2 regions of the Pseudarthrobacter sp. CC12 genome follow, and region 1 is predicted to be linked to the other one. Evidence: riboswitches for the same ligand, from Rfam matches in the RefSeq annotation. Region 1 holds a riboswitch; the other holds the start of a gene.

Region 1 (3,847 bases):
CTGGCGTACTTCGCCGACGACGACAAACGACACCGAACCAATGATCGCGGCGACGACGACCGCCGCCGCACCGTAGAGCAGCCAGGCTTTACGGCGCGCCGTGGCCCGCTGTTTTGCCTGCAGGGCCTTCAGGATCGCCTGTCGTTCCTCGCGGGAGGGCCGGGGCTGGGGCATCAGGTGGGCTCGCTTTCGTCGCTGGTGCGGCCGGAATGGGCTGCGGATGGTCAAAGTCGGGCGCGCAGATCCTGCAAAGCCAGTATTTCAGCGCTTTGCGCTTCCATCAGGCCGGCGGCGAAGTCGCGGACGCGGGCGGTCTCGGCGAGATTCACGGCAGCAGTGGCCATCGCCACCCCGCCCTGGTGGTGGCGGATCATCAGATCAGTGAAAAGCCGGTCCGCCTCTGTCCCGGAAGCGGCCCGGAGGGCCTGCATCTGTTCCGGGGTTGCCATGCCCTCCATCTCTGTCTGCGGTGCCGCGGCAGCAGAGGCGTCATGGGATGCCCCGTGCTGCCCCGTCCCGGCCTGCATCCAGGCCATGGGCGCCGCGGTGCCTGCCTGGGACAGGCCCCATCCCTGCAGCCAGGCGAACATCTGACCCTTCTGGTGCTGCTGGGTGGTCGCGATGTCATAGGCGACCGCGCGGATTTCTTCGTTGGTGGACGTATCCCTGATGATCAGGGCCATCTCCACGGCCTGGGCGTGGTGGACCTGCATGTCACGGGCAAATCCGGCATCCGGTCCATCATCTGAGATCTGCTGCGGCGCGCCGGACAGCCGGCCGATGGCGAAGAAAGCCAGCGCGGTGAGGATGAGAACGGTGACGAAGACGGCCCACAGCAGGCCGCGGCGCTGAACCGGCCGTGGTGCGCGGCCTGCCGCGCCCGCGCCAAGGTTCGTCCCGGTCACAGCCAGCCCTGCGGATCAACGGTCTGGCCGTTGAAGAGCACCTCAAAATGCAGGTGGCAGCCGGTGGAGTTGCCCGTCGTTCCGGCAGCGGCCAGCCGCTGCCCGGCGGCGACGGGTGCGCCGACGCTCGTCTCGATCGAGGCCAGGTGGTTGTAGGTGCTTTTCAGGCCGTTGCCGTGGTCGACCACGATCCGGTTTCCCCCGCCGTACACGGACCATCCTGCCTCGACCACCGTTCCGGCTCCAGCCGCGAACACCGCTGTCTGGCAGGACGCCACCAGGTCAAGGCCGGTGTGAAGCTCCCCGGATCCCCCGGTTATCGGACTGGTGCGGAAACCGAACGGCGACGCTACGGACATGCTCGCCAACGGTGCGGCGAGCCCCGACAAAGCCGCAGGGCCGGCGGGAACAGCTGCCGCGGGGACCAGCTGCGCCGAAGCCCCGGCAGACCCGGCCGCCGGGGACTCGGGTACGGCCGGGGCCGGGACAGTGGCCACCGGGGACCGGTCGAAGGAGATGCTGGCGCCCGGCGAAGCCTGCGCCGGAACCTCGATTGCGGCCACCTGTTCCACGCCTGCCGCAGCGGGCCGGTCAGCGCCCGTGCCGGCATTGGCCGCAGTGATCGCTGCGCCGACCAGCATTGCTGCGGTGATGGTGGCCGCTGCCGGAAGGTTGCGTCGAAGGACGGCGAAGTCCCGGCTGGTAGGCCTACGCCGGCTGTGCCGGGGAGCGGCAGAATCGACGCGCCAGGCATCGGCTCGCACCGGGCTACGGTGCCGGCCGCGGGCAGGGGAAGACGGCATGGGGTCCTTTCAGCGCCTGCGAAGTTAGCTGTCGGGTTCGGGCCAAGGATCAAGCCCGGCCGGGGACTCGAACCGCTCGATGCAGTCTTCAGCTCCGGCTTCACCCCAAGGCAGCGCAGCTGCCGGAAGATGGGTTCTCCGCCCCCGCCTGTGAAGCTCGTCGTGTTCGAGGCCCGGGCGGGGTTGGGCGTGCGGCCTCGAAGGCACTGATACACAAATGCCTGTATCAACATTACAGGCAGGTCCTGGAATCGTTATAACCCTGTGATTTACCTGATAGTCGCCTGCAGCCGCCCGCCGCTCCCTTTTCTACGCGGGATAGAATCAACGACTGTGGATCTGTTCAAGCGTGCAGGAGATGACAAGTGCCCGCCCCGGCGGGCTGTTCTGGGGCTCGGTGCTGCGGCGCTGGCCCTGTCCGGTTGCGGGGCGCAGGAGGATTCGCTCGCCGCGCAGTCCCGCGCAGGGGATGACAAGAACTACATCGCAGGTGATGGTTCAGTCAACGAGTACCGTCCCGACGCGCGCGGTTCGAAAGTTTCCCTGACCGGGACGCTGTTCAGCGGGGAAACCATCTCCTCGGACGACTGGGCGGGCAACGTGGTGGTCCTGAATTTCTGGTACGCGGGCTGTGCTCCCTGCCGGAAGGAAGCGCCGGACCTGGTCGCGCTGAACAATGAATTCCGGGACCAGGGAGTGCTGTTCTATGGTGTGAACGTCCGGGACGATGCGCCGACTGCGGCTGCCTTTGAACGCACGTTCGGGGTGGGTTATCCAAGTTTTGATGACAGCAACGGCGGGATCCTGCTGGCCATGACGACGTATGTGCCGCCGCGCGCCGTTCCCACGACCCTTGTCCTGGACCGGGAGGGCCGGGTCAGCGCGAGGATCCTCGGGATCTCCGAGAAAGGGACCCTGAAGGCGCTCATCGTATCGGCGCTTGCCGGACAGTAAGGGAAGTGTTCGGAAGGTAACGACGCGGCAGGCCGGGCCGGTTCAGCGGTGCCGTTCGGGCCGGTTGGCCAGCTGCTGCAGGTACTGGTTGTAGGCATCCATGTCCGCATCGCCGCCGGCGCTGGCTACTGCCCGTTCTGACCGGGCCCACCCGCTGGCTTCGTCCCGCTGCCACCGGACCAGGATGAACATCAGCAGCAGTACCCCCGGCAGCTCCCCGTAGGACCATGCCAGCCCGCCGGCAACTCCCTGGTCCTGCATTGGATTGATATTCCAGCTTTCGGGCGGGACGGCAAAGAATTCGACCATCGGATCGGTAGCCATCATGATGACCACCCCAAAAAAGGCATGCAGTGGCATTTCCGCGAAAATATCGATCAACCGCCCAAAATGGGTCTGCCGGGTGGGCAATGGGTCGGCCGAGATCAGCGGCACGGTGAAGAGGATCCCGGCGAGCAGGAACAGCAACTCCAGCCCGACGTGCCCGTACCAGCTGGGCAGCAGCAGATCGGCGAGCCCAGAGAAGTACACGCCGTAAAAGCTCAGCAGGAACAGGGGGACCATGAACCCCGGGTGGATGGCCAGGCGTCCCCATCTGGAGCGCAGGCCCCAGATCGCGGCCTGAAGCACCGGCCGGCCCAGCCGGTTGTGTGGTGTCGTGCGCAGCAGCAGGGTGCCGGGTGAGCCGACAACCAGCAGCGGCGGAACGGCCATCATCAGCGTCAGTTGCTGGAACATGAAAATGGAGAACATCCGCAGCCCGTAGCCTTCGATCCCGGCGCCCATGACCACGACGATGGCGGCGCAGCCGGTCAGGAACGAGATGGTGCGTATCGGCGACCAGGCCCGGCCCCGGCGCCAGAGAGTGATGGCCCCGCCCAGGTAGAGGACGGCAGCGGCCAGCGCCAGTGCCGGGATGAGCGGAACGGGCTGCAGGTTCGGGGCCAGATACTCGCCCAATGACGGGGGTAGGGTCGGCAGCCAGACCGGGCCGTCGATACGGTAATCACCGTTCATGCCCGAACCCCCCTGCGCACTTCCCCCGCCGCATCGGTGTCAGCTGCTGGCTGCTGACTGCAGACGGTCCTGGCCCGTGTGCCCGACGTGGGTCAGGCCAAGATCCAGGAGTAAACGGACGTGCGAATCGGCCAGCGAGTAGTAGGCCATCCGGCCCGAACGCCGGAC
Region 2 (3,847 bases), on a different contig from region 1:
CTTCTTGACCATGCAGACCTCCAGGGGGCGCCGCCGCGCAGCCAGCCCCCCTTCGGCACCCCGGGTTGTCGAAGACGCAGCAGTGGAGCGCCCCCGCGATCTCCATCGCGACGCGCGCCGCCGTCGGGGGCCCCTGCGGCAGGTAACGGAGTTCGCCGCCGCAAGCGGGATTGGCCAGAAGGCTGGAATCGCCCTGGCTGCCACCGGACTGGTGCTGACGGTCACAGTGCCGGCCACCAGCCCGGTCATGGCCACTGATGCGTCCGGCAACGCGCCCCTGGCAGCTTCCTCCGTCAGCCCGCAGCCGCAGATTTCCGCCGATATTGGTGCCCAGATCGACTTCAGCCGCTCCGCCGTCGTGACCCAGGCCGACCCGGACGGGAAGCTCAAGCAGCTCCTGAGTGCCCAGTCCGCCGGCTCCGTCACGCGGGCGGCGTCGGCCGGCACCCTGGCTGCACCACTAGCCTCCCTCGTGACCGCGTCACCGTTCGGATACAGGGTGAGCCCGATTACCGGCGGCTCCGGCGACTTCCACCGGGGCCAGGACTTCGTGGCTCAATGCGGGACGTCCGTCCTTGCCGCTGCGACCGGCACCGTTACCTTCGCAGGCTGGCACCAGTTCGGCGGCGGAAACCGGGTGGTCATCGACCACGGCAACGGACTGGAAACCACGTACAACCACCTGTCGTCCTTCAACGTCAAGGTGGGCCAGACGGTCTCCCGTGGAGAAGTCGTGGCGCTCAGCGGCACCACAGGTGCCTCCACCGGCTGCCACCTGCACTTCGAGGTGCAGGTCAACGGCGAAGTGGTCGACCCCATGGGCTGGCTGTAACGAATGATTGCCCACTCTCAGATCGCAGCGACCTGCCGTGACCTGAATGTGACATTGAAACAAAACTGCTGTACCGTCTAACTCGCGTCAACTTTTCCGAAGTTGACGCTCTTGAGTGGATTGCCTAACTCTGCCACCGCTCAAGGTCCGTTCGCATTTCATCGTCTGGCAGGGGCGGGGGAACCAATTTTGGCCTTCTCTCCAGAAGGCCTTGGGGTTAAGTCACCAGCTTCCCAGGAAGCTGCGTGGCCGGGTGACTCCCATCCGAATCCGACAGCTCACCTCGCAGGCATTGGGAGAGGCTACCTTCGTGTCTTCACGGCATCATTCTGCGCGCCACCGTGCGCAAACGGTTCGCACCAGCCCCTTGGACGCCGTGTCCAAGGCCGTGAGTGCAAATGCCGGGACCGTAGGCCGCCAGGCTGCCGTAGTGGCAGCCGCATCGGGCCTGATCCTGAGCATGGGCCTGCCAGCAAACGCAGCTGACACCACCGCCGGTGTCTCTGCATCCACCGAGTCCGGCTCGGCACAGACGGCACTGGCCGTCACGGCCGCCCCCACGGCCACGGTTTCCTTCGAGCGCCCGGTCGTCAAGACCACCGCCGCTCCGAAGGTGGAGGCGGTACGTCCCCAGTCCACCGCGCCGGCCGAACGCGCCGCCACCGCTGGCCAGGACGCCGCTCCCGCCGCCAAGGCTGCCGAGACTGTCTCCGCCGCAACCTCCGGCATTGCAGCCATCGCCTACACCGGCATCGGCCACTCCTATGTATGGGGCGGCACCAGCCCGGTCACCGGCTGGGACTGCTCCGGGTTCGTCCAGTGGGTCTACGCACAGGCCGGGATCAGCATCCCGCGCACCAACGCGTGGAACATCATGACCCCGACCTCCACCCCGCAGGCGGGCGACCTCGTTGTCCAGAACGGCGGCGCGCACGTGGGTATCTACGTCGGCAACGGCATGATGATCAGCGCGCTCAACCCCTCCCAGGGCACGCTGCTGCACTCGCCCGCAGCCACCGGTACCTCGTCGTACTACCACCTCAACAAGTAGTTCTTGGGCTTAGCGCTCCAAGGGCTATTTCTTTGCCCACAGCTTTTCCGCTAGAAACCAGATCCCCGTTCGGGATGCGCCGGCTTACCCCCAAGATGCCGGCGCGTCCAGCCCCCTTTGCCTGCCTACACGCGGTCCGAAGGAAAAACGAAAGAGAGAACTCATGACGACTCGTGCTACCGCACGGCACCGCGCCGAGGTCACCAAAACCAACTCGATCGCCATCATTGCCAAAGCTGTCAGCGACAACGCCGGTGGCATGGGCCGCCAGGCTGCTGTTATCGCCGCGGCTTCCGGCCTGGTCCTGACCAGCGGGCTCGCAGCGAACGCTGCCGACGCCAACGTCAAGCGCGATTCCGCTCCGGCGTCCCAGCTCGAAGTTGAATCGGCCGTCGACGCCCCGATTTCCGCGGCTTCCACCATTGCCATCAGCTACGAGAAGCCTGCTGTCACCACCACGCCGGCTCCCGTCGTCGAGCCCGAGCCCCAGGTCCAGGTGCAGGAAGCTGCTCCCGCGCCTGTGGCGCAGCCTGTTGCTGCTGCCAAGGCCACGGTCAAGGTTGTTACCGCCGCTGCTCCGGCTGCTCCCGCCGCCCAGGTTTCCGCAAGCGGGAAGGGAGCAGCCATCCTTTCCGCCGCATACGCCCAGCTCGGCGTGCACCAGGACTGCACCATGCTGGTGACCAACGCACTGGCTGCCGTCGGCATCCATTTCCACGACTGGCCGGCAGGCTACCTGTCGCTGGGTGACACCGTGCCCATGTCCCAGGCCCAGCCCGGCGACCTGCTGTACTACGCCGACGGTGGCGGCGGCATGGCCCACATTGCCGTTTACGCCGGTAACGGCATGGCCGTCCACGGCGGCTTCAATGGCAACGACACCGTGGTCTTCAGCGCCAATGTTGGCTCCGGACCGGTAGCCATCCGCGTACGTTAGGCATTCCTGTGCCGGCCTTAACCAACGCCGGCCCGCGTGCTGCTTGCCAGAGGACCCCCGCCAGCAAGGCGGGGGTCCTTTGCGCTTAAGGGCTTTGCCGCCGGCGTCCCCGCCTTTTCCCTGGCATGGTGACGGAAGGGGCCTCCGGGGCGGCGATTACCTGATTCTGCACTTCTTTGTTTACTCTTGTGATGTCGATCCATAGCCCGGACATGCCGAGGGCAGCCGGCCCTCGTGCCCCTGACGGGTGCGGCCGTGAAGAGGTAAGTGCATGCGCACTCTCGTTCTGAATGCTGGATATGAACCGCTGGCGGTTATCACTTTCCGCCGGGCGCTGGTGCTTGTGCTCACGGGCAAGGCAAGCGTCGTGGCCGAAGGGGACGACCCGGTGGTGGGGCCCACCGACGTCCTGGGCCGCCCGTCCGTGATCCTCCTCAACCGTTACATCCGGCCCAGGTACAACCACTCAACGGCCGTCAGCCGCAGGGGCGTACTCCGGCGGGACGGTCACAAATGTGCCTACTGCGGCAAGGCTGCGCACACAATCGACCACGTTCACCCAAAGTCGCGTGGAGGTGCCGATTCGTGGGAGAACCTGGTGGCCGCCTGCCTGCGGTGCAACAACGTCAAGGGCGACCACACTCCCGCCGAGATGGGGTGGACCCTTCGGTTTGTTCCCGAGCCGCCGCACGGGACGATCTGGCAGATCAAGGAACTGGAGAAGCCGACCCCCGCATGGGATCCGTTCCTGCTGCCGGAGCGCGCTGCCTGACAGTTTCCCGGCGCCTCCCGGCGCCGGAAAGGGTGCCGGTCGCTAGGCTGGGGAAGTGCACAAGAACAGCTTGGCTTTTGATGCCCTGATCCTTGCCGGGGGACGATCATCGCGCCTGGGCGGCGTGCCCAAGCAGTCGTTGGTTTTCCACGGCCAAACCCTCCTGGAGCGCGCCGTTGCCGCGGCGGCCGGTGCCCGGCTGACCGTGGTTGTCGGCGATGCGGGAGTCCTGCCGGGTGAATCCGGGGAGGGCCA

What was found. A riboswitch is a leader RNA that binds a small molecule or an ion and turns the genes downstream of it on or off. The one in region 1 is predicted to bind cyclic di-AMP.
Region 2: it holds a riboswitch for cyclic di-AMP, as region 1 does, so the genes downstream of both, PV772_RS16460 (C40 family peptidase) here and PV772_RS09605 (M23 family metallopeptidase) in region 1, are expected to answer to the same signal.

The regions. Positions count from the first base shown of each region.
Region 1 is NZ_JARDJH010000010.1:27,096-30,942, forward strand. Features, by position in the region: gene PV772_RS09595 (DUF3105 domain-containing protein) at 1-174, opposite strand, end outside; gene PV772_RS09600 (DUF305 domain-containing protein) at 225-905, opposite strand; gene PV772_RS09605 (M23 family metallopeptidase) at 902-1,708, opposite strand; cyclic di-AMP (ydaO/yuaA leader) riboswitch at 1,710-1,881, opposite strand; gene PV772_RS09610 (TlpA disulfide reductase family protein) at 2,042-2,662, shown strand; gene PV772_RS09615 (cytochrome c oxidase assembly protein) at 2,705-3,679, opposite strand; gene PV772_RS09620 (metalloregulator ArsR/SmtB family transcription factor) at 3,719-3,847, opposite strand, start outside.
Region 2 is NZ_JARDJH010000026.1:37,762-41,608, reverse strand. Features, by position in the region: gene PV772_RS16465 (M23 family metallopeptidase) at 11-832, shown strand; cyclic di-AMP (ydaO/yuaA leader) riboswitch at 944-1,138, shown strand; gene PV772_RS16460 (C40 family peptidase) at 1,209-1,883, shown strand; gene PV772_RS16455 (NlpC/P60 family protein) at 2,047-2,820, shown strand; gene PV772_RS16450 (HNH endonuclease) at 3,092-3,592, shown strand; gene PV772_RS16445 (NTP transferase domain-containing protein) at 3,648-3,847, shown strand, end outside.